Regions from separate parts of the Pseudomonas sihuiensis genome, predicted to be linked through region 2. Evidence: riboswitches for the same ligand, from Rfam matches in the RefSeq annotation. Region 2 holds a riboswitch; each other region holds the start of a gene.
The links. A riboswitch is a leader RNA that binds a small molecule or an ion and turns the genes downstream of it on or off. The one in region 2 is predicted to bind cobalamin.
Positions count from the first base shown of each region.

Region 1: linked by a shared signal. The riboswitch ahead of cobO (cob(I)yrinic acid a,c-diamide adenosyltransferase) and the one ahead of BLT86_RS15320 (TonB-dependent receptor domain-containing protein) in region 2 are both predicted to bind cobalamin.
Region 3: linked by a shared signal. The riboswitch ahead of cobG (precorrin-3B synthase) and the one ahead of BLT86_RS15320 (TonB-dependent receptor domain-containing protein) in region 2 are both predicted to bind cobalamin.
Region 4: linked by a shared signal. The riboswitch ahead of cobW (cobalamin biosynthesis protein CobW) and the one ahead of BLT86_RS15320 (TonB-dependent receptor domain-containing protein) in region 2 are both predicted to bind cobalamin.

Region 1 is NZ_LT629797.1:626,486-633,936, forward strand. Features, by position in the region: gene BLT86_RS03200 (C40 family peptidase) at 1-510, shown strand, start outside; gene BLT86_RS03205 (NlpC/P60 family protein) at 596-1,120, shown strand; gene BLT86_RS03210 (hypothetical protein) at 1,131-1,451, shown strand; cobalamin riboswitch at 1,485-1,693, shown strand; gene cobO (cob(I)yrinic acid a,c-diamide adenosyltransferase) at 1,884-2,495, shown strand; gene BLT86_RS03220 (cobyrinate a,c-diamide synthase) at 2,495-3,787, shown strand; gene bluB (5,6-dimethylbenzimidazole synthase) at 3,784-4,437, shown strand; gene cbiB (adenosylcobinamide-phosphate synthase CbiB) at 4,441-5,349, shown strand; gene cobD (threonine-phosphate decarboxylase CobD) at 5,342-6,352, shown strand; gene BLT86_RS03240 (cobyric acid synthase) at 6,352-7,451, shown strand, end outside.
Region 2 is NZ_LT629797.1:3,238,811-3,246,261, reverse strand. Features, by position in the region: gene BLT86_RS15320 (TonB-dependent receptor domain-containing protein) at 1-1,751, opposite strand, end outside; cobalamin riboswitch at 1,839-2,044, opposite strand; gene dxs (1-deoxy-D-xylulose-5-phosphate synthase) at 2,117-4,024, opposite strand; gene BLT86_RS15310 (alpha/beta fold hydrolase) at 4,107-5,057, opposite strand; gene BLT86_RS15305 (carboxyl transferase domain-containing protein) at 5,237-7,451, opposite strand, start outside.
Region 3 is NZ_LT629797.1:4,032,375-4,039,825, reverse strand. Features, by position in the region: gene BLT86_RS18980 (AraC family transcriptional regulator) at 1-633, opposite strand, end outside; gene cobJ (precorrin-3B C(17)-methyltransferase) at 1,034-2,683, opposite strand; gene BLT86_RS18970 (precorrin-2 C(20)-methyltransferase) at 2,807-3,550, opposite strand; gene BLT86_RS18965 (precorrin-8X methylmutase) at 3,547-4,173, opposite strand; gene cobG (precorrin-3B synthase) at 4,166-5,479, opposite strand; cobalamin riboswitch at 5,573-5,897, opposite strand; gene cbiE (precorrin-6y C5,15-methyltransferase (decarboxylating) subunit CbiE) at 6,078-7,280, shown strand; gene BLT86_RS18950 (cobalt-precorrin-6A reductase) at 7,277-7,451, shown strand, end outside.
Region 4 is NZ_LT629797.1:4,056,613-4,064,063, reverse strand. Features, by position in the region: gene BLT86_RS19095 (hypothetical protein) at 1-144, shown strand, start outside; gene cobM (precorrin-4 C(11)-methyltransferase) at 378-1,133, opposite strand; gene BLT86_RS19085 (hypothetical protein) at 1,168-1,713, opposite strand; gene BLT86_RS19080 (cobalamin biosynthesis protein) at 1,729-2,154, opposite strand; cobalamin riboswitch at 2,241-2,435, shown strand; gene cobW (cobalamin biosynthesis protein CobW) at 2,531-3,580, shown strand; gene cobN (cobaltochelatase subunit CobN) at 3,672-7,418, shown strand.

The DNA.
Region 1 (7,451 bases), 2.6 Mb from region 2:
ACTCGCCTGATGATCGAGCAGGATGAACCTGCCGATGATGAGATCAACGCGCTGATCGACGATCAACCCTATGAAATGCCGCAACTGGCCGACAGCCTGCTCGATCTCGGGCGTTCGCTGATCGGTACCCGTTATCGCTACGGCGGTAGCTCGGTACAGACTGGTTTCGATTGCAGCGGTTTTATCGGCTACCTGTTCCGCGAGGAAGTCGGCCTGGAACTGCCGCGTTCCACGCGTGAGCTGATCAACCTCGATGCGCCGAAGGTGGCGCGCGCCGATCTGGAACCGGGTGATCTGATCCTGTTCAATGATCGTGGTCGTGGTCGCGTCAGTCATGCCGGCATCTACCTGGGTGATGATCAGTTCATCCACTCCAGCAGCAGCCGCAGCGGTGGTGTGCGCATCGATAGCCTGGATGACAGTTACTGGAATCGCAGCTACCTGCAAGCCAAGCGCGTACTGGCGCTGGCGCCAGTGGACGATCAAGTCGCAGCCAGGCGTCATCCCTGATGTTTCACGGCGTAACCCCAGGGTTGCGCCGTTCGTCGTGTCTCGGGCAGAGTAGGGCGCATTCAGGCTCAGGATCGCCTCGCTTATGCCCGTCACGACCCGTGTCGCTGTAATTTCTCTTGTTCTGCTACTGAGTGCCTGTAGCAGTCGCGCCCCTTCTCCTCAGCCTGCCTACACGCCGCCAATTGCTTCTTCGTCCTATCAGGGCGGTGCCGAAGATGTGCTGTTTCGCGCGCTTGGCCTGGTTGGAACACCCTATCGCTACGGTGGTAATACACCGGATGGCGGTTTCGACTGCAGTGGCCTGATCGGCTATGTCTACCGTGATGCCGCTGGCATCAGCCTGCCGCGTTCTACTCGTGAGCTGAGTGCGATGCGTACGCCAGATGTTCGTCGTGACGCCCTGCAAAGTGGTGATCTGGTGTTCTTTGCCACCAATGGTGGCCGCGCCGTCAGTCATGCCGGGATCTATGTCGGTGACGGCCGCTTCGTTCATGCCCCCTCTACCGGCGGCACCGTGCGCCTGGACAGCCTCACCAGCGGTTACTGGCAGGGCGTCTATCTCGATGCCAAGCGGGTCATCACGCCAGAGCTCGCGCGTAATCCCTGAATTACTGTCCATGGTCGATCCCATTCGCCTGCCGCCTCAGCCTGAGGTCTGCGAACTGTGTGCACGCCCCGTCGCATTGACCCGTCATCACCTGATTCCCAAGGCGCTGCACGACAAGGCTTATGTGCAGAAGCGCTACCCCCGTCATGAACGTATCACCGCCACGCTGTGGGTCTGCCGCGCCTGCCATAACCAGATTCATCGGCTTTTCAGTGAAAAGGAGCTGGCGCTGACCTACAACAGCCGCGAGGCACTGCTGAGCGACGAGCGTTTGCGAACGTTCGTCGACTGGTTGGCGAGCAAGCCGCCCGGGTTCATGCCCAGGCACTGAGTGGCGTTGACGGGCAGGGCTGCCAGCCTCTACCCTGCGCGCCTTGCTTCAGGTGCCCCGCGTTGCCGTGAATGGCGGCCAAGGGGTGAAACAGGGAAGCCGGTTCGAATGCCGGCGCTGCCCCCGCAACGGTAGGTGAGTCAAACGCTGCTCAAAGCCACTGTGCTATGCACGGGAAGGCGCGGCGTCGAACCCATGGTTCGCTCACAAGCCCGGAGACCGGCCTGTCGCAGTTTCACGGCATCGCGGAGGGCGTTGTCCGGCCAACGCTCCGGTTCTACCGGGGCGTTCGTGTTTTTTCGTCTTCCGCTCGCCTGACCAGCCATTGGCGCCTGGATGAGTGCGTGCGGATCATCGCGATCTTCTTCCTCATTGCCGTTCGTACTGTTCGATGAACAGGCGGCGCGGGTGCCTGACGTGCAGGAGCACAGCATGAGTGAGACCGCCGAACGCGACGCCCGTCACAAGGCGCGCATGCAACGCAAGAAAGCCCTGATCGACGAAAAGATCGCCCAGGCCCAGGACCAATACGGCCTGTTGCTGGTGCACAGCGGCAATGGCAAGGGCAAGAGCAGCAGCGCCTTCGGCATGGTCGCGCGCGCCCTTGGCCATGGCATCAAGGTCGGCGTGGTGCAGTTCATCAAGGGTGCGGCCAGCACCGGTGAAGAAACCTTCTTCCGCCGTTTTCCCGAGGAAGTCAGCTATCACGTGATGGGTGAAGGTTTCACCTGGGAAACCCAGGATCGCCAACGTGATATCGCCAAGGCGCAGGAAGCCTGGGCGGTCGCCCGGCATCTGCTCAGCGATGAGTCGGTCGGCCTGGTGGTGCTGGACGAATTGAACATCGCCCTCAAGCATGGCTACCTCGAACTGGACACGGTGCTGGCTGATATCGAGGCCCGGCCGCTGCTGCAGCATGTGGTGGTGACCGGCCGTGGCGCGTTGCCAGGCATGCTTGAGGCGGCTGACACCGTCACCGAAATGAGCCTGGTCAAGCACGCATTCAAGTCTGGGGTAAAAGCACAGAAGGGCATCGAATTCTGATGACCACACGTCACTGTCCGGCACTATTGATTGCCGCACCGGCTTCCGGTCAAGGCAAGACCACTGTAACCGCCGCGCTGGCGCGCCTGCATACGCGTCAGGGGCGGCGGGTGCGGGTGTTCAAGTGCGGCCCGGACTTTCTCGATCCGATGATCCATGCGCGTGCCAGTGGCGCGCCGGTGTACCAGCTCGATCTGGCCATGGTCGGCGAGGCGGAAAGCCGTCGCCTGCTATGGCAGGCCGCCGGCGAGGCGGACCTGATCCTGATCGAAGGGGTCATGGGCCTGTTTGACGGCAAGCCGTCGGCGGCCGACCTGGCGCGCCACTTTGGCGTGCCGGTGCTGGGCGTGATCGACGGTGCGGCCATGGCGCAGACCTTCGGCGCCCTGGCCCACGGGCTTGCCACCTTCCAGCCGGACTTACCCTTTGCCGGCGTGCTCGGCAACCGTGTCGCCAGCACGCGCCACGGCGAGATTCTGCGCGATGCGCTGCCAGCGAGCATTCGCTGGTTTGGCGCGTTGCCGCGTAGCGCCGCGGTGGAGTTGCCCAGCCGCCATCTGGGGCTGGTGCAGGCCGGTGAGTTGGCCGATCTGGATGCACGTCTGGACGCCGCCGCCGATGCCCTGGCGGCCAGCGCCAACGTCGACCTGCCGCCTGCGGTGAGCTTCGCCGCGCCGCAGTTCGATGAACTGGCGCCGCTGTTGGCTGGCGTACGCATCGGCGTGGCGCGCGATGCGGCGTTCGCCTTTCTCTATCAGGCCAATCTCGATCTGTTGCAGGCGCTCGGCGCTGAGCTGCATTACTTCTCACCGCTCGCTGATCGCGAGCTGCCGCAGGTGGACAGCCTTTATCTGCCTGGCGGGTATCCGGAGCTGTACCTGGCCGAGCTGGAAGGCAACCAGCCCATGGCCGCGGCGATTCGTGCTCATCACCAGGCCGGCAAACCCTTGCTCGCCGAATGTGGCGGCATGCTCTATCTGCTTGATGAACTGCGCGACAAGCAAGGCGCCAGCGGGCGCATGCTCGGCCTGCTGGCGGGCAGCGCCGCCTTGCAGCCACGGCTGACCGCCCTGGCGTTGCAGCAGGTGACGCTGCCCGAAGGCGAGCTACGTGGCCACAGTTACCATCACTCGCGGCTGGAAAGTCCCTTGCAGCCTCTGGCGCTCGGTCGCTGCCCGAACGGCAAGCCGGTAGCCGAGGCGGTGTATCGTTTGGGACGACTCACCGCCAGCTATATCCACTTTTACCTGCCGTCCAACCCGGAGGCGGCCGCCGCGCTGTTACGTCCATGAGCGAGCATGCCTTCAGCCCTGAAGAGCGCGCGGCGGTGTATCGCGCCATCGCCGAGCGCCGCGATATGCGTCATTTCAGCGGCGGCGAGGTGCCAGCCGAGGTCCTGGCGCGGCTGCTCGAAGCCGCCCACCACGCGCCGAGCGTTGGCCTGATGCAGCCTTGGCGCTTTGTGCGCGTCAGTGACCCGCAACTGCGTGAGTCCATTCATGAGCTGGTGGAGGCCGAGCGGGTGCGCACTGCCGAGGCCCTCGGCGAGCGCAGTGACGAGTTCATGCGGCTGAAGGTCGAGGGTATTCGCGACTGCGCCGAGCTACTGGCGGTGGCGCTGATGGAGGGACGCGACGCACATGTCTTTGGACGACGCACCTTGCCGGAAATGGATATGGCCTCGGTGGCCTGCGCCATTCAGAATCTGTGGCTGGCTGCGCGTGCCGAAGGGCTCGGGCTCGGTTGGGTATCGTTGTTCGACCCCGAGGCGCTGGCCGCATTGTTGGGCATGCCGGCCGGTAGCAAGCCGGTAGCGCTGCTGTGCCTGGGGCCGGTTCAGGCCTTTTACGAAAAGCCGATGCTGGTGGAGGAGGGTTGGGCCACGCCCCGACCGCTATCGGAATTGTTGTTCGAGAATCGATGGGGATCATCTGGTGAGTGAACGATGAGCCTGGCGCTGATCACCTGCGTCGGCGTGGCGCTGGACGCCGTGCTGGGCGAGCCCAGGCGCGCGCATCCGCTGGTGGCCTTCGGCCGCCTGGCGGGGCGCCTGGAGCAGCGCTTCAACCCGGCCGGTGGCGGCTGGCGCAGCCATGGCGTATCGGCCTGGTGCCTGGCGGTGCTGCCGCTGACCCTGCTTACCTGGCTGTTGGTGCACCTGACCTCGCTTGGCTGGGCGGTGGAGATCTTCGCCCTGTACTTCGCCCTTGGCCTGCGCAGCTTGTACGAGCACGCGCAGCCGGTGGCCCGCGCGCTGCGCCTGGGTGACCTGGCCCTGGCGCGTGAGCGCGTCGGCTGGATGGTCAGCCGCAATACCGCCGAGCTGGACGCAACCGGGGTGGCCCGTGCCGGCACCGAATCGGTGCTGGAGAACGGCTCCGACGCCGTGTTCGCCGCCTTGTTCTGGTTCATCGTCGCTGGCGCGCCGGGCGTCGTCCTGTACCGCCTGAGCAATACGCTCGATGCCATGTGGGGCTATCGCAACGAACGCTTCGAGCGTTTTGGCTGGGCCGCGGCGAAGATCGATGACGTGCTCAATTACATCCCGGCGCGACTGGTGGCGCTGACCTATGCGCTGCTTGGGCGTACTGCCCTGGCCCTGCGCTGCTGGCGCCGGCAGGCGCCGTTGTGGGACAGTCCCAATGCTGGCCCAGTGATGGCCGCTGGTGCCGGAAGCCTGGCCATTAGTCTGGGCGGTGCGGCGGAGTATCACGGCGAGGTGCATGAACGCCCACAACTGGGCGAAGGCCCACCGCCGCGGGCACGGGATATCGAACGGGCGATGAACAGGGTTATCGCCGGGGTTGGCTTGTGGCTGTTATGCCTGATCGTCTGGGAGGTGCTGGGTGCTTGAACATGGAGGTCGTCTGCGCGCAGCGGCGCAGCGCTATGGCATCCCGCTGGAGGACTGGCTGGATCTGTCCACCGGGGTCGCACCCTATGGTTGGGATCTGCCGGCGGTACCGGGCTCTGCCTGGGCGCGCCTGCCTGAAGCGGACGACGGCCTGGAGCAGGCGGCGCGCGATTATTACGGCGCCGTCAGCCTGCTGCCGGTAGCCGGCTCGCAGGCGGCGATCCAGGCCCTGCCACGTCTGCGCGCGAACAGCAGCGTGGGTATCCTCGCACCGACCTATGCCGAGCACGCTGCCGCCTGGCGACGCGAGGGGCACCGGGTGATCAAGCTGAGCGAGGGCTCGGTGCATCGCGCGCTGCCGCAAGTGGATGTACTGCTGGTGGTCAACCCGAACAACCCGACCGGCCGCCTGATCGAGCCGGCGCGCCTGCTCGACTGGCACGACGAACTGGCCGAGCGCGGCGGCTGGCTGGTGGTCGACGAAGCTTTCATCGATTGCACGCCGGAGCACAGCCTGGCCGCCTACAGCGACATGCCGGGGCTGATCGTGTTGCGTTCGTTCGGCAAGTTCTTCGGCCTGGCCGGTCTGCGTCTGGGCTTTGTCCTGGCCGCACAGGCCTTGCTGGATGAGCTGGCGGCGCTGCTCGGGCCCTGGGCCGTTAGCGGTCCGGCGCGCAGCGTGGCGCGCAGCCTGCTGGTCGATGGCGAGGGGCAGCGCCGCCAGCGTGAGCGCCTGCTGGTTGACGGCGAGCGCCTGAAGGCGCTGCTGCGCGACTGTGGCTTGCCGTCGACCGGTGGCTCGTCGCTGTTCCAGTTCTGCTGCACCCGTCGCGCCGTGCCCTGCGTCGAGCTGCTGGCGCGGCGGGGCATCCTGGTGCGCCTGTTCGCCGAGCTGGACAGCCTGCGCTTCGGCCTGCCGGCGGACGAGGCTGGCTGGCTGCGGCTGGAGCAGGGGCTGCTGGAATGCGCGCCGATATTGGCCAGTCTCGAGGAAACGCCCTGATGACCACCCTGATGGTGCAGGGCACCACCTCCGATGCTGGCAAGAGCACACTGGTGACGGCGCTGTGTCGCTGGGTACGGCGCCAGGGCGTGTCCGTGGTGCCGTTCAAACCGCAGAACATGGCGCTCAATTCCGCCGTGACCTCTGACGGTGGCGAGATCGGCCGGGCACAGGCGGTACAGGCGCAAGCGGCCGGGCTGGCGCCACATACCGACATGAACCCGGTGCTGCTCAAGCCCAACAGCGACATGGGCGCCCAGGTGATCATTCACGGCCGTGCCATCGGCAACATGCAGGCGCTGACCTATCACGGCTACAAGCCGGTGGCCATGGCGGCTGTGCTGGAGTCACACGCGCGCTTGCTTGAGCGTCATCAACTGGTGCTGGTCGAGGGCGCAGGCTCGCCGGCCGAGATCAACCTGCGCGCCGGTGACATCGCCAACATGGGCTTTGCCGAGGCGGTGGATTGCCCGGTAATCCTGATTGCCGACATCGACAAAGGCGGCGTGTTCGCCCATCTGGTCGGCACCCTGGAGCTGCTCAGCCCGAGCGAACAGGCGCGCATCCGCGGTTTCGTGATCAATCGTTTTCGCGGTGATATCGCGTTGCTCAAGCCGGGGCTGGACTGGTTGCAGCAGCGCACCGGCAAGCCCGTGCTCGGCGTACTGCCGTATCTGATGGATTTCCACCTGGAAGCCGAAGACGCCGTCGATACCCGTCAGCAGGCCAAGGACGCACAGGCGCTGCGCGTGGTGGTGCCGGTGTTGCCACGTATCAGCAATCACACCGATTTCGACCCGCTAAGGCTACACCCGCAGGTGCAACTGACCTTCGTCGGGCCGGGCCAGGCGATTCCGCCAGCGGATCTGATCATCCTGCCTGGCTCCAAGAGCGTGCGCGCCGATCTCGCACGGCTGCGCGAGCAGGGCTGGGACGCCGCGATCACCCGCCACCTGCGCTACGGCGGCAAGGTTCTGGGCATTTGTGGTGGCCTGCAGATGCTCGGCCGGCAGATTCACGATCCGCACGGTCTGGAAGGCGCTGCCGGCAGCAGCGAGGGCCTCGGCCTGCTGGATTTCGAGACGCTGCTTGAGCCGGA
Region 2 (7,451 bases):
AGCTTTAGGCTCAGGCCAAGCTCTGGCATGGCCTGCCAGGCAGCGCGGAAGCTGAGCAGGCCATAACCGCTCATCTCGATCTCGTTGTCGGCGTCGTCGTAGCGACCACTGACTGCACGCCAGCCAGCGCCGAGTGAGACATCGCCAAAGCGGCGGTCGAGGTCCAAGCTCAGCGTGCGTTTGGCCCGGCGCAGCAGGGTATGGCCGCTATCGCGGTCACGCGGGTCGATCAGGGCCAGCGCGAGATTGCCTTGCCAGCCGAACAACTCCTGCTGCACGGCGGCTTCGAAGCCATTGATCCGGGCTGTCTGGACGTTCTGTGGAATGAAGTTCTCGTCCAGGACGATGGCGTCCTCGATATCAGTTCGATACACGGAAGCCTGCAACGATCCTGTTTCGCTGTAACGGCTGCGCCATTGCAGCTCATAGTTTTTCGATTTTTCCGGTTTCAGGTTCGGATTTGCACTTTCTGAGCAGCCAAAGGTGGGGTCACAGTAAGGCGGATAATAGAGGTCATTGAAAGTTGGCGCTCTGAGACCTTCGCTGTACGACAGGATCAGGTCGTTGGCACTGTTCAGGGGCAGGGTCAGCGCCGCGTTCCAGGTGTTCTCGCTGCCGAACTGCTGGTTATCGTCGTGGCGCAGTCCCAGCTCGGTCGAGAATGTATCGCCGCTGTAGCGGTGTTGGACGAAAGCTGCGCGGTTCCAGCGTGAATCCTCCGCGAAGTCTGCGCTGCTGTGCAGGCGATCCTCGTACCAGTCGGCGCCAGCCAGAATTTGCTGGTGGTCGGTGAGGGTCAGGGTATTTACCCAGCTCGCCGAGTCGCGATAGGTGGTGTAGGTAAAGAATGAATCGATTGACGCCAGCGGCGAGTCATCACCCGTGTCGCGCTGGTCTTTACTGTGACCCATTTCCAGGCGGCTGCTCCAGCGCTCGTTAAGGCGGCCGTCGATGAACCCGGAAAGGCTGCTGAGCTGAAAGTCCGTAGTTGGCTGCATTCCTGTGAAGTCATACTCCACCTGACCGCGTTGATCGAGCGCACTGAAACCAACTTGCAGGTCGTCAGTGAGGCGGTGCGAGAGATTCAGGCTGAGCGAGCGGTTGCGGTAGGCGTCATCGTCGCCATTGGCGCCGAAAGCGTCTCGGGTGGCGTCGATGCCGGCTGTCTCGTCCAGGGCCGCTCCCAGGTGAAAGCGTGTGCGCTCGTTGCCGCCGGAGAGGCCGAGACTGCGCTGGTAAGTGCTATCGCTGCCAGCCGCCAGACGCGCGTAAGGCTTGAGGCCTTGGCCATGGCCTTGGCGGGTGAAGATCTGAATCACCCCGCCAATGGCGTCGGAGCCATACAGCGCCGAACGCGCGCCACGCACCACTTCGATACGCTCGATCTGCTCGGGGGCGAGAAACTCCAGGCTGCTGGTGCCGCTTGAGGCTGCCGCGATACGTTGGCCGTCGACCAGGACCAGGGTCTGCGCCGTGCTGGTGCCGCGCAGGAACACGCCCGTCTGGCTGCCGGCACCACCAGTGCGGACGACGCTGAGGCCGGGCACGCGCTCCAGTAGCTCGGTAACGCTGCTGACCTGCAGGCGCTCGATGTCGTCCCGCTCGAACACCGTGGTGGCAGCGGTAGCCTGTGCTTGCGGTTCGGCCAGGCGTCCGGAGGTGACGACCAGCGGCTCGGCCACGTAGGGCTCGGCGGCCAGCGAGAGACCTGGCATGACGGCGATGGCCAGAGCCAGACGAGACAGTTTCATTATCTTTCCTCAACGGTCGGCAGACGGTCAAGGAGGGCAGGTGCAAGCGCAGGCAGGGCAGCGCTTGACCGTGCTGCCCTCCGCAACACCAGTCGCACCGCCTGGGCCGGTCTCCGGGCTCTCGACCCGCGTCCGCCTTCCCAGGCAGGGCCCAGTGGCTGTTGAACGCGGCGCACGCTCAGAGCGTGCAGTCGATTACCGTTGCGGGGGCAGCGCCGGGATTGCTCATGACGAGCGCACCGGCTTCCCGTTTAACGCCGCTTGCGCAGCGCACCCTGGCGGAACATGAATGGCGCGCACCTTAGTGCGCGCGCATATGAATCACAAGCAAGCGCCGCTCATATAGCGATGAGCGGGCTTCATGCTCAGGCCTGCAGCAAACTCAGACGCTCACGTACCGCGCGTTCGATCCCTGCTTCGTCGAGGCCGCACTCGGCGAGCATCTGGCTCGGCTTGGCGTGCTCGACGTAGTAGTCCGGCAGGCCCAGGTGCAGCATCGGCAGCTGGATGTTCTCGGCGGCGAAGAATTCGCTGACCGCGCTACCGGCGCCGCCCATGATGCTGTTTTCTTCGATGGTCACCAGCAGCTCGTGGCTGCCTGCCAGTTCGCGCAGCAGGGCTTCGTCCAGCGGTTTGACGAAGCGCATGTCGACCACCGTGGCGTCCAGCGTTTCACCGACGCGCAGGGCTTCGGCCAGTTGCACGCCGAAGGCCAGCAGGGCGACGCCCTTGCCTTGGCGGCGCACCACTGCCTTGCCGATCTCCAGCGGCTCCAGGCCGGCATCGAGCGGCGCGTTGGGGCCGGTGCCGCGCGGATAGCGCACCGCCGCCGGGCCGTCGAACAGGTGGCCGGTGGTGAGCATGCGGCGCAGCTCGTTCTCGTCGCTCGGCGTCATCACCAGCATGCCGGGGATGCAGCGCAGGTAGGACAGGTCGAAGCTGCCCGCGTGAGTCGGGCCGTCTTCGCCAACCAGGCCGGCGCGGTCGATGGCGAACAGCACGTCGAGGTGCTGCACGGCGACGTCGTGGATCAACTGGTCATAGGCGCGCTGAAGGAAGGTGGAGTAGATCGCCACCACCGGCTTGGCACCTTCGCAGGCCATGCCAGCGGCCAGGGTCACGGCGTGCTGCTCGGCAATGGCGACGTCGAAGTAGCGCTCGGGGAAGCGCTCGCTGAAATCCACTAGGTCGGAGCCTTCCTTCATCGCCGGGGTGATGCCGACCAGGCGGTTATCGGCTGCGGCCATGTCGCACAGCCACTGACCGAACACGTTGGAGTATTTCGGGCCGCTTGGCCGCTTCGGGCTAGAGAGCGGCGCGGCGACCGGGGTCACCGGTTCCAGCTTGGTGATGGCGTGGTAGCCGATGGGATCGGCCTCGGCCGGGGCGAAGCCCTTGCCCTTCTTGGTCACCACATGCAGGAACTGCGGGCCGTCGAGGTCGCGCATATTGCGTAATGTAGCCAGCAGGGTCGGCAGGTCGTGGCCGTCGATGGGGCCGACGTAGTTCCAGCCCAGTTCCTCGAACAGGGTGCCGGGTACCAGCATGCCCTTGGCGTGTTCCTCGACCTTGCGCGCGATTTCCCAGGCGCCGGGCAGGCGCGAGAGGATCTTCTTGCTGCCCTCGCGCATGCTGGCGTAGGTGCGGCTGGAGATGATCTTGGCCAGGTAGTTGGACAGGCCGCCGACATTCTTGGAGATCGACATGTCGTTGTCGTTGAGGATCACCAGCATGTTGGCGCCGACGTCGGTGGCGTGGTTGAGCGCTTCGAAGGCCATGCCGGCGGTCAGTGCGCCGTCACCGATCACTGCCACGCTCTTGCGCTTCTCGCCCTTCAGGCGGGCGGCGATGGCCATGCCAAGGGCCGCGCTGATGCTGGTGCTGGAGTGGCCGACGCCGAAGGTGTCGTACTCGCTCTCGCTGCGCCGCGGGAAGGCGGCCAGGCCGTCTTTCTGGCGCAGCGTGCCCATGCGCTCGCGCCGGCCGGTGAGGATCTTGTGCGGGTAGGCCTGATGGCCGACGTCCCACACCAGGCGGTCATCGGGGGTGTCGAAGACGTAGTGCAGGGCGATGGTCAGCTCGATCACGCCGAGCCCGGCACCGAAGTGCCCGCCGCTCTGGCCAACGCTGTAGAGCAGGTATTGGCGCAGTTCGTCAGCGAGGGTTTCCAGGTCCGCTTCGGCCAGGCGGCGCAGTTCGTCGGGCGTGTTGGCGCTGTCGAGCAGCGGCGTCAACGGGCGCTCGCGGGGGATCTCGTGGAAAGTGGTCGGCATCAGGCGAATCGTTATAGGTGTAAAAGATGCGGCAGTTTACCTGATGCCGGGAAAACAGCCCAATCTGCTGACCACATCGGCGTTACCGGTAGTTTCGTGCGAGAAAATCCAGCAGCAGGGCGTTGACCCGCTCGCCGCATTCGGCCTGCAGCCAATGGCCGGCGCCGGGCAGGTCATGGCGTTCCAGGTGCGGCACCTTGTCGCCCATGCGTTTCAGCGTCGGCGCCTCGAAGCGGCCCACCGGATCATGCTCGCCGAGCAGGAATAGCGTTGGCTGCTCCACCTGAAGCTCGGCCAGGGCCTCGGTGCGTTGCCAGTTGCGCTCGAAGTTGCGGTACCAGTTCAGCGCGCCGCGAAAGCCGTGGCGCTCGAAGGTGCGCAGGTAGTGGGCGAACATCGCCTCGTTGCACCAGGGCGGCAGTGGCAGGTCATCCGGCATGCCATCGAACAGTCGCGCATCGGCTGGTTTGTCCGTTGCCAGCAGGGCATCGCCGAGGCCGCCGAGCAGCAGGCGCAGGCTGCGGCCGATGTCTTCGTCCAGCTCGGCCTCGGCCACGCCCGGTTGCTGGAAATACAGGATGTAGTGGAAACGCCCGGCGTAGGCCTCGCGCATCATCTCGATGGCCGGGCGTTTCGGCCGGCCGCCGAAGGGCACCGACAGTGCGCCGAGCGCCTTGACCCGCTGCGGCTCCAGCAGTGCCAGGTGCCAGGCCACCGGCGCGCCCCAGTCGTGGCCGACCACCGCCACCTCACGCTGGCCGAGCATATCCATCGCCGCCTGGATATCGCCGCACAGGGTGAGCAGGTCATAGGCCGTCGGATCAGCCGGCGCGCTGCTGGCGCCGTAGCCACGCATTTCCGGGGCGAACACGCGATAGCCAGCGGCGGCCAGAGCCTCGATCTGCGGATTCCAGGCGTACCAGCACTCGGGAAAACCATGCAGCAGCCACACCGGCTTGCCGTGCTTGGGGCCGGCGCTGTACAGGCTGAGTTCAATGCCGTTGACGGCGAGCAGGCGGTGATCGAGGTGCATGGATAATTCCCTGGCTATGCCTGAGTTAAATGTTGGGGGGTAAAGGGCCGTAGGGTGGGCCGGGCGGCGCTCCGCTTCAGCCCATCGCCGACGGTCAGCGTGGGCTAAAGCCCACCCTACAAGGCTCCGAACCTTCCCGGAACTGCTTGGCAACAGCTAACGCGGACATCGCCAATTCCTTACCAGGTGTCGATGAAGGGACGTTTCTTGCCGTCGCGTCGGGGTGGACGCGGCGCCGCATTGAGCCCGCGCAGCAGCCAGGCGCGGCTGTCGGCCGGGTCGATCACCGCGTCGATCTCAAGATAGCTGGCCATGTTCAGCGCCTTGCCGTTGTCGTAGGCCTTGGCCACCAGCTTGTCGAACAGTGCCTGGCGCGCGGCTTCGTCCGGCTGGGCCGCCAGTTCCTTGGCAAAACCCAGGCGCACTGCACCTTCCAGGCCCATGGCGCCGAATTCGCCACTGGGCCAGGCGGCGGTGAACAGCGGCGAATGGAAGCTGCCGGCCGCCATGGCCTGGGCGCCGAGGCCATAGCCCTTGCGCAGCACCAGGGTGAAGAACGGCACCGTGAGGCTGGCGGCGGTGACGAACAGGCGCGAGACGTGGCGCACCGTGGCCTGTTTCTCCGCCTCCGGCCCGACCATGAAGCCGGGGGTGTCGCACAGCGAGACGATGGGCAGGTCATGGGCCTCGCACAGTTGCAAAAAACGCGCGGCCTTGTCGCCGGCCACCGCATCGATGGCGCCGCCCAGGTGCGCGGGGTTGTTGGCGATAAGGCCGAAGGGCTTGCCTTCGATACGAATCAGCGCGGTGATCAGGCCGGGTGCGAACTGGCGGCGCAGTTCCAGCACGCTACCGTGATCGGCGAGCAGCTCGATCACCTTGCGGATGTCGTACACGCGCAGGCGGTTTTCCGGGATCACCTGGCGCAACTCGCGGCTATCGCTGCATTGCCAGCCGGGTAACGAGCCTTGGAAATAGCCCAGGTATTGCTTGGCCACGGCAACCGCTGCGGTTTCGTCCTCCACCAGCACGTCGATCACCCCGTTGGGGCCTTGCACGCTGGTCGGGCCGACCTGCTCGGGGGTGAAACTGCCGAGGCCGCCACCTTCGATCATCGCCGGGCCGGCCATGCCGATGGTCGCGTTCCTCGTTGCGATGATCACGTCGCAGCAACCAAGCAGCGCGGCGTTGCCGGCGAAGCAGCGGCCGGAGACCACGCCCACGGTCGGCACCAGACCGGAGAGTTTGGCCATGGCCACGAAGGTATGACAGTCCAGCCCGGCTACGCCGACGAAGTCGGTATCGCCCGGGCGGCCGCCGCCGCCTTCGGCGAACAGCACCACCGGCAGGCGCCATTGCTCGGCCAGGGCCAGCATGCGGTCGGTCTTCTTGTGGTTCATCACGCCCTGAGTACCGGCGAACACCGTGTAGTCGTAGGCGATGGCCATGCAGCGCGCGGCCTCGGCGCCGAAACTCGCGGCGTTCACCGTGCCGATTCCGGCGACCAGGCCGTCGGCCGGGCTCAGCTCCAGCAGCTCCTCGGGCGAACGCCGACGGCGCTGGGCGGCCAGGGCCATGGCGCCGTATTCGATAAAGCTGTCTGCATCGAGCAAGTCCGCCAGGTTTTCCCGCACGGTGCGCTGGCCGGTCTTGCGCCTTTTCGCCACGGCCTCGGGGCGACCCGCATCGGTCAGGCGCGCGTGGCGTTCCAGTACCTCGGCCAGATCGGCGCGGATATGCGCCAGGTCGACTGCCTGCTCGCCGTGGGCGTCGAGGCCATCCACCTCGGCTGGCTCCAGGAATGCCAGCGCCTGGCCCTCACCGATGGCGTCACCGGGGGCCACGGCCAACGCACGGACGATGCCGCTGTGCTCGGCCTTGACCTCGAACTCCATTTTCATTGCTTCCAGCACGGCGATGCGCTGGCCAGTGGCTACGGCATCGCCCTCGGCTACCTCCAGGCTGACCAGCACGCCAGCGTTGGGGGCGCTCAGGGCCAAGGTGCCGGGCGGTGCATCGACAGTGGCCTTGGCGCTATGCAGCGAGGCGTCAGTGGCGAAGTAGCGGTGCGGGTGGGCCTGTGCGCGGGCTGCCAGCAGGGCGTCCAGTTGGCGTTCGACGTAGGTGGTGTCGACCTGATTGGCGATCACCGCCTCGCAGTGCAGCAGGTTCTGCAGCAGGTGCAGGTTGCTCGCCACGCCGTCGAGGCGGAACTCGCACAGCCCCCGATAGGCACGGCGCAGGGCACCGGGGTAGTCACCGGCGCTGGCGATCAGCTTGGCGATCAGCGAATCGTAGGCCGGGCTGACGGTGTAGCCGGCATAGCCGCAGCCATCCACACGCAGGCCGGGGCCGCTGGGCGGCTGGTAAGCGCTGAGCACGCCGCTGGCCGGG
Region 3 (7,451 bases), 790 kb from region 2:
TGCCTTGAACGCACGGCTGAGGCGGAAGCGGTCGACGCCGCAGACTCGCGCCAGTTCGTCGAGGCCGATGTTCTGGTGAAAGTGTGCGTGCAGGTAGTCGCGGGCACGCAGGGCCACGCGGGGTATCTGCGGGCTGCCCGGCAGGCGCTGGCGCCAGTGCAGGCTGCGTGAGATGCGCTCCAGCAGCGTATCCAGCGCCGCGTCGCGCACCATGCGTGGCTCGTTGTCGTTCAACGCCTGCAGGGCATTGGCGATACAGGGCAGCAGGCCGGGGTCGTCCGGCTGGGTGCGCGGCACGCCGGGCAGGCAGTCGGCAGGTGCCTGCTCGAACAGCGCCGGCAACGCGCGTTCCAACCAGACCGGCTCGAGATAGAGGGTGGAGTAGGTGAAGCCGCCCGGTGTCGGCGCATGGCCGTCATGGATGTCGCCAGGTTCGAGGAAGAAGGTTTGTCCCGGCACACTGCTGAACAGCGCGCGTCGGCAGTGGAACTGCTGCACGCCCTGCTCGGTAAAGCCGATCAGGTAGCTGTCGTGCCAGTGCGGGTCGTAGGCGTGGCCCTCGAAATGCGCACGGATCACCTCGATGCCGGTATCGGCATCCTGCTTGAGGTCGACCCAAGATTGCGCGTTCATCGCCTGTTGCCCATTTGTGCTGTGAACGCTTGAGCTTACCGCGTTCGGCGAACAGGACTAGAAGGTTTGTGCAGGCGTGCCATTCGTAGGAGCCGGCTTGCCGGCGATCAAGGTGTCCGACGGTGCTGGATCGCCCGCAAGCGGGCTCCTACGGGTTGGGATACCGGCACTTGGTGCGTGGGTCTGTAAGGTGTGCGTAGACGCGCTTTTCGTAGGAGCCGGCTTGCCGGCGATCAGTATGTCCGACGGTGCTGGATCGCCCGCAAGCGGGCTCCTACGGGTTGGGATATCGGCACTTGGCGCGTAGGTTTGTAAGGTGCGCGCAGACGCGCTTTTCGTAGGAGCCGGCTTGCCGGCGATCAATGTGTTCGACGGTGCTGGATCGCCCGCAAGCGGGCTCCTACAGATCGGGATACCAGCGCGGCGTATAGACCCACTCGCCGCTATCGGCACGGGGGAAGCGACGGGTCTGGCTGGAGCCGATGATCACCAGGGTGCGCATATCCACCATCTCCGGGCTCAGCTCGCCTAGGGTGAGGTTGCGCAGGGACTCGGCGGGGCGGCCAATGTCGCGGCCGAGCACCACCAGGGTCTGCGGTTCGCGGTGCTGGCGCAGCAGCTCCAGGGCGCGACCGAGCTGCCACGGCCGGGCCTTGGAGATCGGGTTGTAGAAGGCCATGGCCAGATCGGCGATGGCGGCATGCTGCAGGCGTTTTTCGATCACCGCCCAAGGCTTGAGGTTGTCAGATAGTGAGATCAAGCAGAAGTCGTGACCCAGCGGCGCGCCGGCCTTGGCGGCGGTGGCCAGGGCGGCGGAGACGCCCGGCAGCACTTCCAGCTCGACGCTGTGCCAGGCTTCGTTTTGCGGGCTTTCCAGCGCCTCCATCACGGCGGCAGCCATGGCGAACACGCCGGGGTCGCCCGAGGAGATCATCACCACCCGCCGACCGCTGGCGGCCAGTTCGAAGGCGTGGGCGGCGCGCTGCAGCTCCTCGCGGTTGTCGCTGGGGTGCACGCATTGATCGGCGCGCAGCGGGCCGGCCATTTTCACGTAGGTGTCGTAGCCGAGCAGGTCTTCGGCTTCGTCGAGGGCACGGCGCACGGCGGGCGTCATATGTTCGGCGGCGCCGGGGCCGAGGCCGACCACGCTGAGGCGGCCACGGCGCTGGCCGAGGCGTTCGATATCCAGTGGTTGTTCGCCCAGCAGCAGGCGCAGGCCGTCGCCGGCATGGTGCTCGGGCGGCAGCTCGGCTGTGCTGTGAATAAAGCGCAGTGGCAGGTTCAACTCGGCTGCAGCAGCGTGTAGCTCGGCATTGGCCATCCAGTCTTTGTCCGCGAGCAAAACGGCCAGCGCTTGCGGCGCCAGGTTGGCATCGCTATACGCCTGCTGCAGGCGAGCCGGTAGGTCGGCGCCGGGGCGTTCGATAAGTGCGGCGGCGCTGCGCGGGTGGATCAGCAGTTCGTCGGCCCTCGGTGGACGTTGCTCGGCGGTGACATGGATAACCCGCGACGCGGTCTTATCTACCGGCAGCTGCGCCGCCTCCAGCCAGGGCGCCTCGCCTTCGATACGCACGCTTTCGCCGCCGAGCAGGTCGCTGACGAAGCGCTTGCCTTGTTGTAGGTCGGCCAGCGCGTAGCCGGCCGGTGGTTCCAGCAGACAGGTGCCGAAGCGCAGCTCGCCGCTGGTGGTGATGGCCGGCGTCACACCCAGGTGCGCGGCGATCTCGCGGGCCAGGCGGTTGACCCCGGCCAGGCCACCGAGCAGCGGCACCACGGCGCTGCCGTCTTCGGCCAGGGCCAGTACCGGCGGCTCGGCGCCTTTTTCCGCCAGCAGCGCGGCCAGGCTGCGGATGACGATGCCGGCGGCGCACAGCACCAGCAGCGGCTGGCCGGCGCGATACAGGGCGCGCAGGTGTTCGCCGAAGTCGTCGTAGTGACGTTCGGCGCCATCGGCACGGCCGCGCAGGCCATGGATCACGGCCTGTGGATAAAGTGACTTGAGGCGTTGTGCAGTGGCCAGCGCGCTGGCGCCGAGGATGACGATGTTCATGCGGTAAATCCTTGCAATCCGGGGAATGGGTTTCCCGGGGTGCATCCGTATACGGTCTTGAGACGGGTAGGGCGGGTGCAACCCGCCAGCTCGCTGCAGGCGGGTTGCACCCGCCCTACGGCATTACCCCCGCCATTTCTGCCCAGGCACCAGAATCATGGAAAAGTACGGCGAATCCATGGGCTCTACCTCGTCCAGCGGCACGATCTTCTGGCTAACCATGGTCGCGCGTTCGACGTAATGGGCGCGGTCGTCCAGGCCGAGCTTGCGCAGCACGCGGCGCACCTTGTCGAAGTTGCGCCCGAGCTTCATCACAACCGCCGCTTCGGCGTCGCGCAGGCGCTGTTCCAGCTCGTCTTCCGGCAGCACGCCAGAGAGCACGCTCAAGCTCTGGTTGCGGTAGACCAGCGGCGTGCCCAGCACCGAGGCGCAGCCGAGCATGGAGCAGACGCCGGGCACCACCTCCACCTTGTAGCGGTCGGCCAGGCGGTCGTGCAGGTACATGTAGGAGCCGTAGAAGAACGGGTCGCCTTCGCAGATCACCGCCACGTCCTGGCCGGCGTCCAGTAATTGGGCGATCTGCTGCGCGCAGGTGTCGTAGAAGTCGGCGATCACATCCTCGTAGGACAGCGGCGGGGCGAGCTTCTCGGTGGTCACCGGGTAGACCAGCGGTAGGCGCTGTTGGGCGGCGTCCAGGTGCTCTTCGATGATGCCGAAGGCATTGCCGCCATGGCCGGCATTGTGCTTGGCCTTAGCCACGAAGTAGGCCACCACCGGCGCGCTTTTGAGCAGGCGCAGCGCCTTGAGGGTAAGTAGCTCGGGGTCGCCGGGGCCGACGCCGAGACCGAGTAGACGACCGGCCATCATTCCACCTCCGAGGCGAGGGCGTTGACTGCCGCCACTGCCATGGCGCTGCCGCCGCGGCGACCACGGACGATCACGTAGGGCACGCCACGGCTGTCTGCGGCCAGCGCATCTTTCGATTCTGCCGCGCCGATAAAGCCCACCGGCATGCCGATGATCAGCGCCGGTTTCGGCGCGCCGGCGTCGAGCATTTCCAGCAGGTAGAACAGCGCAGTGGGCGCGTTGCCGATCACCACCACGCTGCCTTCCAGATGTTCACGCCAGTGTTCCAGAGCCACCGCCGAGCGGGTGTTGCCCAACTCGCGGGCCAGCTCCGGTACGCCGGCGTCGTGCAGGGTGCAGATCACCTGGTTGTTCGCCGGCAGGCGCGGGCGGGTGATGCCCTCGGCGACCATGCGCGCATCGCAGAGGATCGGCGCGCCGGCTAGCAGGGCGGCGCGGCCAGCGGCGCCAGCACCGGGGGAGAAGCGCAGGTCCTCCACCACATCGACCATGCCGCAGGCATGGATCACCCGCACGGCGAGTTTTTCCAGGTCGGCGGGGATGCCATCGAGGTTGGCCTCGGCGCGGATGGTGGCGAAGGAGCGGCGGTAGATTTCCTGGCCGTCGCGGATGTAATCAAGCATCGGGGGTTCCTGCGGGGTGTTGGCGGGCGAACCAGGCGCCGGCTTCGTCGATGGTCATGGCTGGCGCCAGCAGACGGCCGAAACCGGGCGCCTCGGGTGTGCGTTGGTAGAGCTGGTAGTGATCGGGCGTGCTGGCCAGCAGGGTATAGGGCAGCACGCGGGCGCTGGCGCAACTGCGCGGGCAGGCGCTGAGATGCACCTGCGGGCGGGCGCCGCTTTCGCGCAGCAGCTCCGCCAGGTGCAGGGCGTGGTGTTTGCTATCGGCCAGGCCGCGCTCGCAGGCCGCCGCGCCGGTGCAGGCGACCAGGCCGAGCAGCGGTTCGTCGATATGCGTCAGCAGGCCGAGCTCGCCTAGCGCCGCCAGCAGCTCACCGCTGGCGGCTTCCGGCACATTGCCCAGCAGCACGCCCTGCCAGGGCGTCAGGCGTAAATTTCCATCGCCGTGGTGCTCGCTCAGTTGGGCCAGCGTCAACAGTTGCTCGGCGTGCAGCCGGCCTAGTTGGGCGCCAGCAGCGACCATACACAGGCCGCTCTGCGCCTGTGGATAAATACCAGCCGGGACGTGGTCGAGCGGAGCGCTCTGCTGCCAATTTACAGGCACCGGTTGCAAGGGAAAATCCAGACGTGCTTGCAGACGTTGCAGCAGTTCGTCGGCTGGGATCTGTTGCAGCAACTGGCGCATGCGCGATTGCTCGGGAGTCGCCAGTTCGAGGAACAGCAGCAGGAGTTGGCGCACCAGCTCTACGCCGTGTGTCGCTTCGATGCGCGCCAGCGGCGTCTCGGCAGGGCAGCCGGCCAGGCCCAGCAGCAGGTGCTGCTCGTTCTCGGCGACCAGCCATAGATCGTGTGGGTGTTCGCGCATGGCCAGGGCTTCGCCGCCGTCCAGTTGCAGGGCGAACTTGGGTGAAAGGGCATGTAGTGCCGGGGTGTCCTGCAACAGGTCGAGCAACTGGCCAGCCAGCGGGCGTACGTCCAGCCTCGCTTGCGGGTCGAGGCCGGCGGCAGGGCTGAGCATCAGGTTGCGCACGTCGTCGGCGGCGGCCACTCGCGGGCCGAGGCCGGCACCGAGGAGGGCATCGATCAGCGGCGCTTCCTGGCCGGGGAGCACGCCACGAATTTGCAGGTTGCTGCGGTTGGTAAGCTCCAGCACGCCACTGGCATGCTGCCGCGCTGCCTCGGCAATCGCCCGCGCCTGGGTGCTGCGCAGCACGCCGCCAGGCAGCTTGATGCGGCAGATGCCACCGTCCAGCGCAGGCACGATGCGCAGCAGGCCGGGGCAGGCGGAAGGGCGGACGGATGTGGGCAAGCGGTCACCTGTGGATAACGACGCGGCGACCGAACCAGCGAAATCCCATAGGGGACTCCATGGCATCGGTACACCCCGCCCGATGTTGGCACTCGCGACCAGCGTTCGTCGGCAGGTCTCCTGGCTGACAGGTCTTGATCCGCTGCGCCTTCCCGGTACAGGCCGTTGAAAAACTATCTGCGTTGGCAATACGGCGTTAAAAACGGCCTCAAAATGCTCATTTACAACACGTAAACTGCGTTTTTTCGGTCGTTTTTGCCTTGTCTTGCCTGCCTCGCTTACGTTTTTCAGCGGCCTGTTTCCAGTGGCCGATTGCGTTGGACTCGCTGTTTACAGTTGCGGGGGCAGCCACGGTTTTACCGTGTTCCCTCTTGGGGAAACTCTGAAATGGCCATTTACCGTCACTCCCGCGAAGGCGGGAGCCCAGGTAGTACTGAGATTCTGGATTCCCGCCTGCGCGGGAATAACGACTATTTCAGAGTTTCCTTAGGCCCTTTACTGAGTCGTATCGACTCAAGGGCACCGACGAAGGCGCTATTATGCCCGCTTTGCCCCGAGCGCGGACAGGCGGTCCGTCGGGCCTGTGCGAGGACATTGGATGAAACCCTGGTTGACCCTGGTCGGCATCGGCGAAGACGGCTATCCCGGCCTGGGCAAGGCCGCGCGCCGTGCTCTGCTGGCGGCCACGCGCGTCGTCGGCGCGCCGCGCCAGCTGGCGCTGCTGCCGCCGTGCATCAGCGGCGAGCGGGAAACCTGGCCCAGCCCGTTCGATCTGCAGCCGTTGCTGGCCCGACGCGGCGAGGCCGTGTGCGTGCTGGCCAGTGGCGACCCGATGTTCTACGGCGTCGGCGCCAGCTTGGCGCGGCAGGTGCCGGCCGACGAGTTGCAGGTTTTGCCTGCGCCGTCCTCGGTGTCGCTGGCGTCGGCGCGCCTGGGCTGGCCGCTGCAGGAGATGGAAGTGGTCTCCTTGGTCGGGCGGCCGCTGGCCACGCTCAACGGCCGGCTGTTTCCCGGCATGCGCCTGCTGGTGTTGAGCGCCGATGGCGACACCCCCGCGCAGGTTGCCGAAGCGCTGCGCGCGCGCGGTTTCGGCGCCAGCCGCCTGACCCTGCTGGAGCACCTTGGCGGCCCCGACGAGCGCCGTCTCGATGGCCTGGCCGCGAGTTGGAACCTTCCGCGCGGCGCCGACCTCAACCTGCTGGCGGTGGAGTGCCTGGCGGACGCCGGGACAACGCTGCTGCCGCCCACCTGCGGCCTGCCGGACGAGGCCTACCGCCACGACGGCCAACTGACCAAACGCGATGTGCGCGCGGTGACCCTGGCGCGCCTGGCGCCGCTGCCCGGCGAGCTGCTGTGGGATGTCGGTGCTGGCTGCGGTTCCATCGGCATCGAGTGGATGCGCGCACATCCGACGTGCCGCGCCATCGCCATCGAGGCCAACGAGGGCCGTCAGGATCATATCCGCCACAACCGAGATGCCCTCGGCGTACCCGGTCTGCAGCTGGTCGCCGGGCATGCACCCGAGGCGCTGGTCGGATTGCCGGCACCGGATGCGATCTTTATCGGCGGCGGCGTCACCGTGCCCGGTGTGCTGGATGATTGCTGGGCCGCACTCAAGCCCGGCGGGCGCCTGCTGGCCAATGCCGTGACCATTCAAAGCGAGGCGGCGCTGGTGGCCTTCCGTGAGCAGCAGGGCGGCGAGCTGCTGCGTCTTGCCGTGGCCCAGGCGCAGCCGCTGGGCGGCTTCGACACCTGGCGTGCGGCGCTGCCGATCACCCTGCTGGCGGTGCGCAAACCGTGAGCGCACGCATCCTGTTGCTCGGTGGCACCACCGAGGCGCTGCGTCTGGCGCGTCGACTGGGGTCGGAAACCATCTACAGCCTGGCCGGCCTTGGTCGCGTGCCGGATGAGCTGGCCTGCTGCGTGCGCGTCGGCGGCTTTGGCGGTGCCGAAGGCCTGGCGGCCTTTATCG
Region 4 (7,451 bases), 820 kb from region 2:
TGGATCGTATTTTTCAAGAAAGGCGCAGGGCGTAGCTTCTTTCTGGTTGATGAGGCCGAGCAGGTCGAGACCTTTGCCAGCCTGGATGAGTTGATGCCGGAGCTGCGGGCTCTGGGTATCAAGCGGGTCGAGGTGCAGCTCTGAGGGTGAGTTGCTAACAGTTGCCGTGGATCATCTTGTGGATATCCTTGTGATACCAGGCTGAAGCCCAGATAAATCGGGCTACTCAGCCTGTTGTTCAAAAACTGATCCTTGTCGCATCGTTATTCACAATAGCTCTGGATAAACTTCGGCCTATCTTGTTGATAAGTTCTCAGGCGTCAGCTATCACGGGGCTTTCAGCGCTTTGCACAGTTTCTCGCCAGATGACGGATGGCTCAGTCGTTGCCAGGGCGATAAAGATGGCGATGCGCCGAGTCATATAACGCTGATTCGGCAAAGACACCCGGATCGAGCACTCGCCCGACCAGAATCAGTGCCGTGCGGCGAAAGCCCTTGGCTGCGACCTTGGTCTCGATATCGGCGAGGGTGCCGAGCACCCAGTCCTGATCCGGCCAACTGGCCCTGTGGATAACCGCGATGGGGCAGTCGGCGCCGTAGTGCGGCAGCAGTTCGCCGACTATGGCCGGCAGCTGGCGCACGCCGAGGTGGATGGCCATGGTTGCGCGGTGCCGCGCCAGGTCGTGCAGTTGCTCGCCCTCGGGCATCGGCGAAGTGGTGCCGTAGCGGGTGAGAATTACGGTCTGGGCGATGCCCGGCAGGGTCAGCTCGCTTTCCAGCAAGGCCGCGCAGGCGGCGGTGGCAGTCACTCCGGGGATGATCTCGAAAGGGATGCCCAGAGCACGCAGCTCGCGAATCTGCTCGCCGATAGCGCCGTACAGCGAAGGGTCGCCGGAGTGCACGCGGGCCACGTCCTGGCCGCGCTTATGGGCCTGGCTCAGCAGCGTAATGATCTCACTCAGGTGCAGCTCGGCCGTGTTGATTACCTGCTCGGCGTTGTGGCCTTGCAGGACCGCCTCGGGCACCAGCGAGCCGGCATAGAGGATCACCGGGCACGAACGAATCAGGCGCTGGCCCTTGACGGTAATCAGCTCGGGATCGCCGGGGCCGGCGCCGATAAAGTAGACGGTCATGAGGTGTGCCTTGTCAGGGGGGAGTTTGCGCTGTTCATGGTTGGCGCATCAGAATTTTGGCCGTGATGATGGCGGGCTCGTTTTCATAGCCGCGCTTGGCGAGGGCGATCACTTTGTTGCGGATATCTTCCGGTGACCAGAACAGCCAGCCGTTTCGCGAGAACAACTCCTTGATTTCAGCATTCCTGGATTGATAGACCTTACCGGCAGCGAGTCCCAGAACTATTTCGGTAGTACTGTCACCCATTCCACAATCGATAAGATCCTGTCTGAGTCGTTGGAAAACGATCGACCTGTAATTTTCGCAAGTAAACAGCTTGTATTTGCCTTCGGGAATGTCATGGATTTCGCTAAGACATGACAGTCGGACACCGGGAGAGTCGAGGAAGGATTTTGCTTCAAAGGCGAGAAGTCTATTTTCGCTGGGCTTGTAAGCGAGAAGGTCGATTTCCGGGCGTGGAATGGAATGTTTACCCACCTGCCTTTTTTCTTCCTTGGTCAGGTTGACCTTGAACGACTGTCGAACCCAATACCCTTCACCTTCAAGCAAAGTCTTAATAACGCTTTCGAAGTAATCCAAGGCTGTATGCTCAAACTATTGAAGTCCTGCCAACGCACAGGTGGCGTTGGCTGTGCGGGTTTTCTCGCCCAGCAGGCGAGCTGCCTTGCCCAGTTGCGTGGCCAGAGCCAGGGCGCAGGGTTCAGCCACAGCGGGGCTGCCTGTTACGGATCGGATGAGGGCACTGTCGGCATTTTCCGGCTGGTAGAGGGTGAGTGCTTCGGGGGGGAAGAACGTCAGCTCCAGATTCAAGTGGATTGCCAGTTGATGCAGCCCCGGCTCGTCGCGTTTGTGGGCGATGCTGGCCAGTCCAACGAGGTTATCCACAGTCAACTCATGCTGGGCCAGGCTGTGGATGAGCAGGGCGAGCAGGTCTTGCTGGGGGCAGTCGCGCCTGCAACCAAGCCCAGCCACCACCATGGGCGAGGCGTCAGGGCTGGGATTCAAGGGGCTAGGCATCATCAAGGGCGCTCGTGCTGTGCAGCGGCGTAGCTCAACATGGCGCATCCCACCGGTCAACCGCGATTGACCGGCCGCCGCGGCCTGCGTAGCCTTCTCGCTTTCGAGGTTCTTCCCGGTACGGCGCCGGGGAGCTAAGAGGGAACAGGGTCGATGCCCTGGCTGCCCCCGCAACTGTGAACGGTCTTAAACCCTTCGTACACCACTGCCGTCAGGCGGGAAGGTGAAGGGCGCGCAATGCGCAGACCGTGAGCCAGGAGACCTGCCTCGACTGACCAGCCATTTGCTCGGACGGGGTGATCCGACGGGGCCAGCACGCACCTGCGTGCCCGCCTGCGCGTACCCGTCCGCCGAACTTACCGACGCCACGGGGCCTTCCATGAAAACCCTTGCCAAACTGCCTGTCACTATCGTCACCGGTTTTCTCGGTGCCGGCAAAACCACCTTGCTGCGGCACCTGCTGGCCCATGCCGAAGGACGCCGTATCGCGGTGATCGTCAACGAGTTCGGCGAGCTGGGTATCGATGGCGAGATCCTCAAGCAGTGCTCCATCGGCTGCAGTGAGGAAGAGGCGAACGGCCGCGTCTTCGAGCTGGCCAACGGCTGCCTGTGCTGCACCGTGCAGGAAGAGTTCTTCCCGGTGATGCGTGAGCTGGTGGCGCGCCGTGGCGACCTTGACCATATCCTTATCGAGACCAGCGGCCTGGCGCTGCCCAAGCCGCTGGTGCAGGCCTTCAACTGGCCGGAAATCCGCAACGCCTGCACCGTCGATGCGGTGATTACCGTGGTCGACAGCCCGGCGGTGCTCGCCGGCACCTTCGCCGCCTTCCCGGATCAGGTGGACGAGCAGCGCAAGCTCGACCCCAACCTCGATCATGAATCGCCGCTGCACGAGCTGTTCGCCGACCAGTTGGCCAGCGCCGACCTGGTGATCCTCAACAAGGCCGATTTGCTCGACGCCGAGGCGCTGGCCGCGGTGCGCGCCGAGGTGGCCGAGGAGCTGCCGCCGGCAGTCAAGGTGATCGAGGCGCACGGCGGCGAGCTGCCGCTGGATGTGCTGCTGGGCCTGAACAGCGAAACCGAGCTGCATATCGACAGCCGCCGCACCCATCACGATGATGAAGACGAAGACCACGATCACGAGGAATTCGACTCGTTCCACGTGGAACTACCGGAAGCCGAGGAGGCGCGTCTGCTGGCCGCACTGAAGGATGCGGTGGCCAAGTACGGCATCCTGCGGGTGAAAGGTTTCGCTGCCATCCCTGGCAAGCCGATGCGTCTGCTGGTGCAAGGTGTCGGTCAGCGTTTCGATCGCCACTTCGACCGCGCCTGGCAAGCCGACGAGCCGCGAGTGAGCCGCCTGGTAGTGATCGGCCAGCAGCTCGACCGCGCGGCTATAGAAGCCGAGCTGCAAGCAGCGCTGGCCTGAGTGATTGTGGGAGGGGCTTTAGCCGCGATCCAATTCGCGGATAGTCGCGGCTAAAGCCCCTCCCACGATTCGCGCCTTCCTCGGAGCGAACATGCATCTCCTGCGTACCCAGCCTGGCACCCAACTGCCGGCCGACAGCATTGCCGACCTTGGCCAGACGCCTGCCGAGCTGGTGATCCTGTGCACGGGTGATTCGCACCTCGCCCTGCTGGCTGAAGCCGCCCGGCAACTGCCGGAGGACTACCCCAGCCTGCGCCTGGCCAGCCCGGCGCAACTGAGCAACAACGCCTCGGTGGACTTCTACGTCGAGCAGGTGCTGCAGCACGCCAAGGTCATCCTGATCTCGGTGCATGGCGGGGTGAGTTACTGGCGCTACGGTGTCGAACGCCTGGTGGAGCTGGGCGCGCGCGGCGCCACGGTGATCATGGTGCCCGGCGACGACAAGCCTGACCCGGAGCTGAGTGCCCTTGGCAACGTTAGCGAAGAAGACAGCCAGCGCCTTTGGCAGTACCTGCGCCAGGGCGGGCTGGATAACGCGCGCCAGCTGTTCCGCTGCATCGGCAGCCGCTGGCTGGGGCGTGACGAGGCCTGGCAGGAGCCGCAAGCGCTGCCGCGTGTCTGCCTCTATCACCCGCAGCACAGTCCGGCCACGCTGGCCGACTGGCGTGCGCACTGGCAGCCGGACGCGCCTGTAGCGGCGCTGCTGTTCTACCGCAACCATGTGCAGTCGGCGAACACCGCCTTCGTCGATACCTTCTGCCAGCACCTGTTCGGCCAGGGCCTTAACCCGCTGCCGATTGCGGTGGCCAGCCTGAAGGAGCCGGCCTGCCTGGATCAGGTGCAGGACTGGCTGGACGAAACGAGCGCCGCGCTGATCATCAATACCACCGGCTTTGCCCTGTCCAACCCCGAGGCGCCGCAGGCGCGGGTGTTCCGCCGCGACATCCCGGTGCTGCAGGCCATCTGCTCGCTGGACAACCAGGCGCAGTGGCAGGCCAGCGCCCAGGGCCTGGGCTCGCGCGACCTGGCCATGCACGTGGTGTTGCCCGAGCTGGATGGCCGGCTGATCGGCACTGCCATCAGCTTCAAGGGCCTGGCCTGGCGCAGCGAGCGCAGCCAGAGCGATGTGGTGTGCTATCAGGCACACGAATCGGGTATGGCCTTCGTCGCTGAACTGGCGCGTAAATGGTGTCAGTTGGCGCTTAAAAGCAACGATCAGAAGCGAATCGCGCTGATTCTTGCCAACTACCCGACCCGCGATGGCCGTATCGGCAATGGCGTTGGCCTGGATACGCCCGCCGCCGCGTTGAATATCCTCCGCGCGCTGCAGGCGCAAGGCTATCCAGTGGATAACCTGCCCGATAGCGGCACCGCACTTGTCCACAGCCTGCTCGGTGGCGTTACCAACGATCTGGATGGTCTGGATACGCGGCCCTGTGCGCAAAGCCTGGCGCTGGACGACTACCTGAGGTTTTTCCACAGCCTGCCGCCGGCCAACCAGCAGGAGGTGCGCGAGCGCTGGGGCGAGCCGCAGAGCGATCCCATGTTCCGCAGCGGGCGGATGATGGTGGCCGGCCTGCGCTTCGGCCTGACCTTCGTTGGTATCCAGCCTGCTCGCGGCTATCAGCTCGACCCCGCGGCGGTGTATCACGACCCCGATCTGGTGCCGCCGCACGGCTATATCGCCTTCTACGCCTGGCTGCGCACGGCCTTCGCCGCCGATGCGCTGATTCACGTCGGCAAGCACGGCAATCTGGAATGGCTGCCGGGCAAGAGCGTCGGCCTGTCCGAGGGCTGCTGGCCGCAGGCGCTGATCGGCCCGCTGCCGAATATCTATCCCTTTATCGTCAACGATCCGGGCGAGGGCGCGCAGGCCAAGCGCCGCACCCAGGCGGTGATCATCGACCACCTCATGCCGCCTTTGACCCGTGCCGAAAGCTACGGCCCGCTGCGCGATCTGGAGCGCCTGGCCGATGAGTACTACGACGCCAGCCAGCTCGACCAGCGCCGCGCGGTGGAGCTGCGTGGCGAGATCCTGGCCAAGGTGCGCGAGGCCAGCCTCGACCGCGAGCTGGGCCTGCAACTCAACGACGATGCTGACAGCTGGCTGCCGCAGCTCGATGCCTACCTGTGCGACCTCAAGGAATCGCAGATCCGCGATGGCCTGCACGTGTTCGGTGAGTCGCCGACTGGCCAGCTGCGCCGCGACACCCTGCTGGCCTTGCTGCGCATCCCCCGTGGCGATGGCCAGGGCGCCAATGCCAGCCTGCTGCGCGCGCTGGCGCGCGGGCTGGAGCTGGGTCTCGATCCGCTGGATTGCGATATGGGCCAGCCCTGGGAGGGACTGCGTCCACAGGCACTGCTGGCTGTGGATAACAGCCTGTGGCGTACCGTCGGCGATACCCGCGAGCGCCTGGAGCTGCTGGCGCTGAGGCTGATCGAACAGCGCCTGGCAGGGGAGCGCAGCGAAGCCTTTGGCGCCGAGGTGGCGCTGATTCTCGATGGCCTGGCCGAGCATATCGCGCCGCTGCTGGATGCCTGCGGCGACGCCGAGATGGGCGGCCTGCTGGCCGCGCTGGAGGGGCGTTTCGTGCCTGCCGGGCCGAGCGGCGCGCCCAGTCGCGGGCGTCTGGACGTGCTGCCCACCGGGCGCAACTTCTTCACTGTCGACGTGCGCCACCTGCCCACGCCCACGGCCTGGCGCCTCGGCGTGCAGGCAGCGGATCGCCTGCTGGAGCGCCATCTGCAGGACGAGGGCGACCATCTGCGCCAGCTCGGCCTGTCGGTATGGGGCACGGCGACCATGCGTACCGGCGGCGACGATATCGCCCAGGCGCTTGCGCTGATGGGCGTGCGCCCGGTATGGCAGCCGGGCAGCCAGCGCGTCGAGCGTTTCGAGGTGCTGCCGCTGGAGCAGTTGGGCCGCCCCCGGGTGGATGTCACCCTGCGCGTCTCGGGCTTCTTCCGCGATGCCTTCAGCAACCTGATCCGCCTGTTCGACGAGGCCGTGCAGGCGGTGATCGAGCTGGACGAACCGGAAGACATGAACCCGCTGTCGGCGCGGGTCTGGCGCGAGTCGCTGGCGCTCGAGGACAGCGGCCTGGATGAAGCCGAAGCGCGGCGCCAGGCCGGCTGGCGGGTGTTCGGTGCCAAGCCGGGGGCCTATGGTGCCGGTGTGCAGAACGCCATCGAGGAGCGCTTGTGGCAGAGCCGCGCCGATCTCGCCGAGGTGTATCTGAACTGGGGCGGCTACGCCTACGGCAGCGGCGCCGAGGGCGCACCCGCGCGGCAGCGCTTCGTCGAACGCCTGGAACAGATGCAGGCGGTGCTGCACAACCAGGACAACCGCGAGCACGACATCCTAGATTCCAACGACTACTACCAGTTCCAGGGCGGCATGCTGGCGGCGGTGGAAACCCTGCGCGGGCTCAAGGTGGCCAGCTACTTCGGCGACAACAGTCAGCCGGATACGCCACGCATTCGCACCCTCAAGGAAGAACTTAACCGTGTGGTGCGCGCCCGCGCGGCCAATCCCAAGTGGATCGCGGGCATGAAGCGCCACGGCTACAAGGGCGCCTTCGAACTGGCCGCGACCATCGACTACCTGTTCGCCTTCGACGCCACCAGCGAGCTGGTCGATGACCACCAGTACGCGCTGCTCACCGATGCCTACCTGCTCGACAAGGACACCCGCGATTTTATTCAGCAGCACAACCCGGGGGCGCTCAACGATATCCTCGAACGCCTGCTGGAAGCCCAGCAGCGCGGCCTGTGGGAGAATCCCGGCGAGTATCGCGAAGCGCTGGAAAACCTGCTGCTCGATAGTGAGGAGTCATGAAGCGCTTGAGTGCGGGGGGGTTGTGCTCCCTCT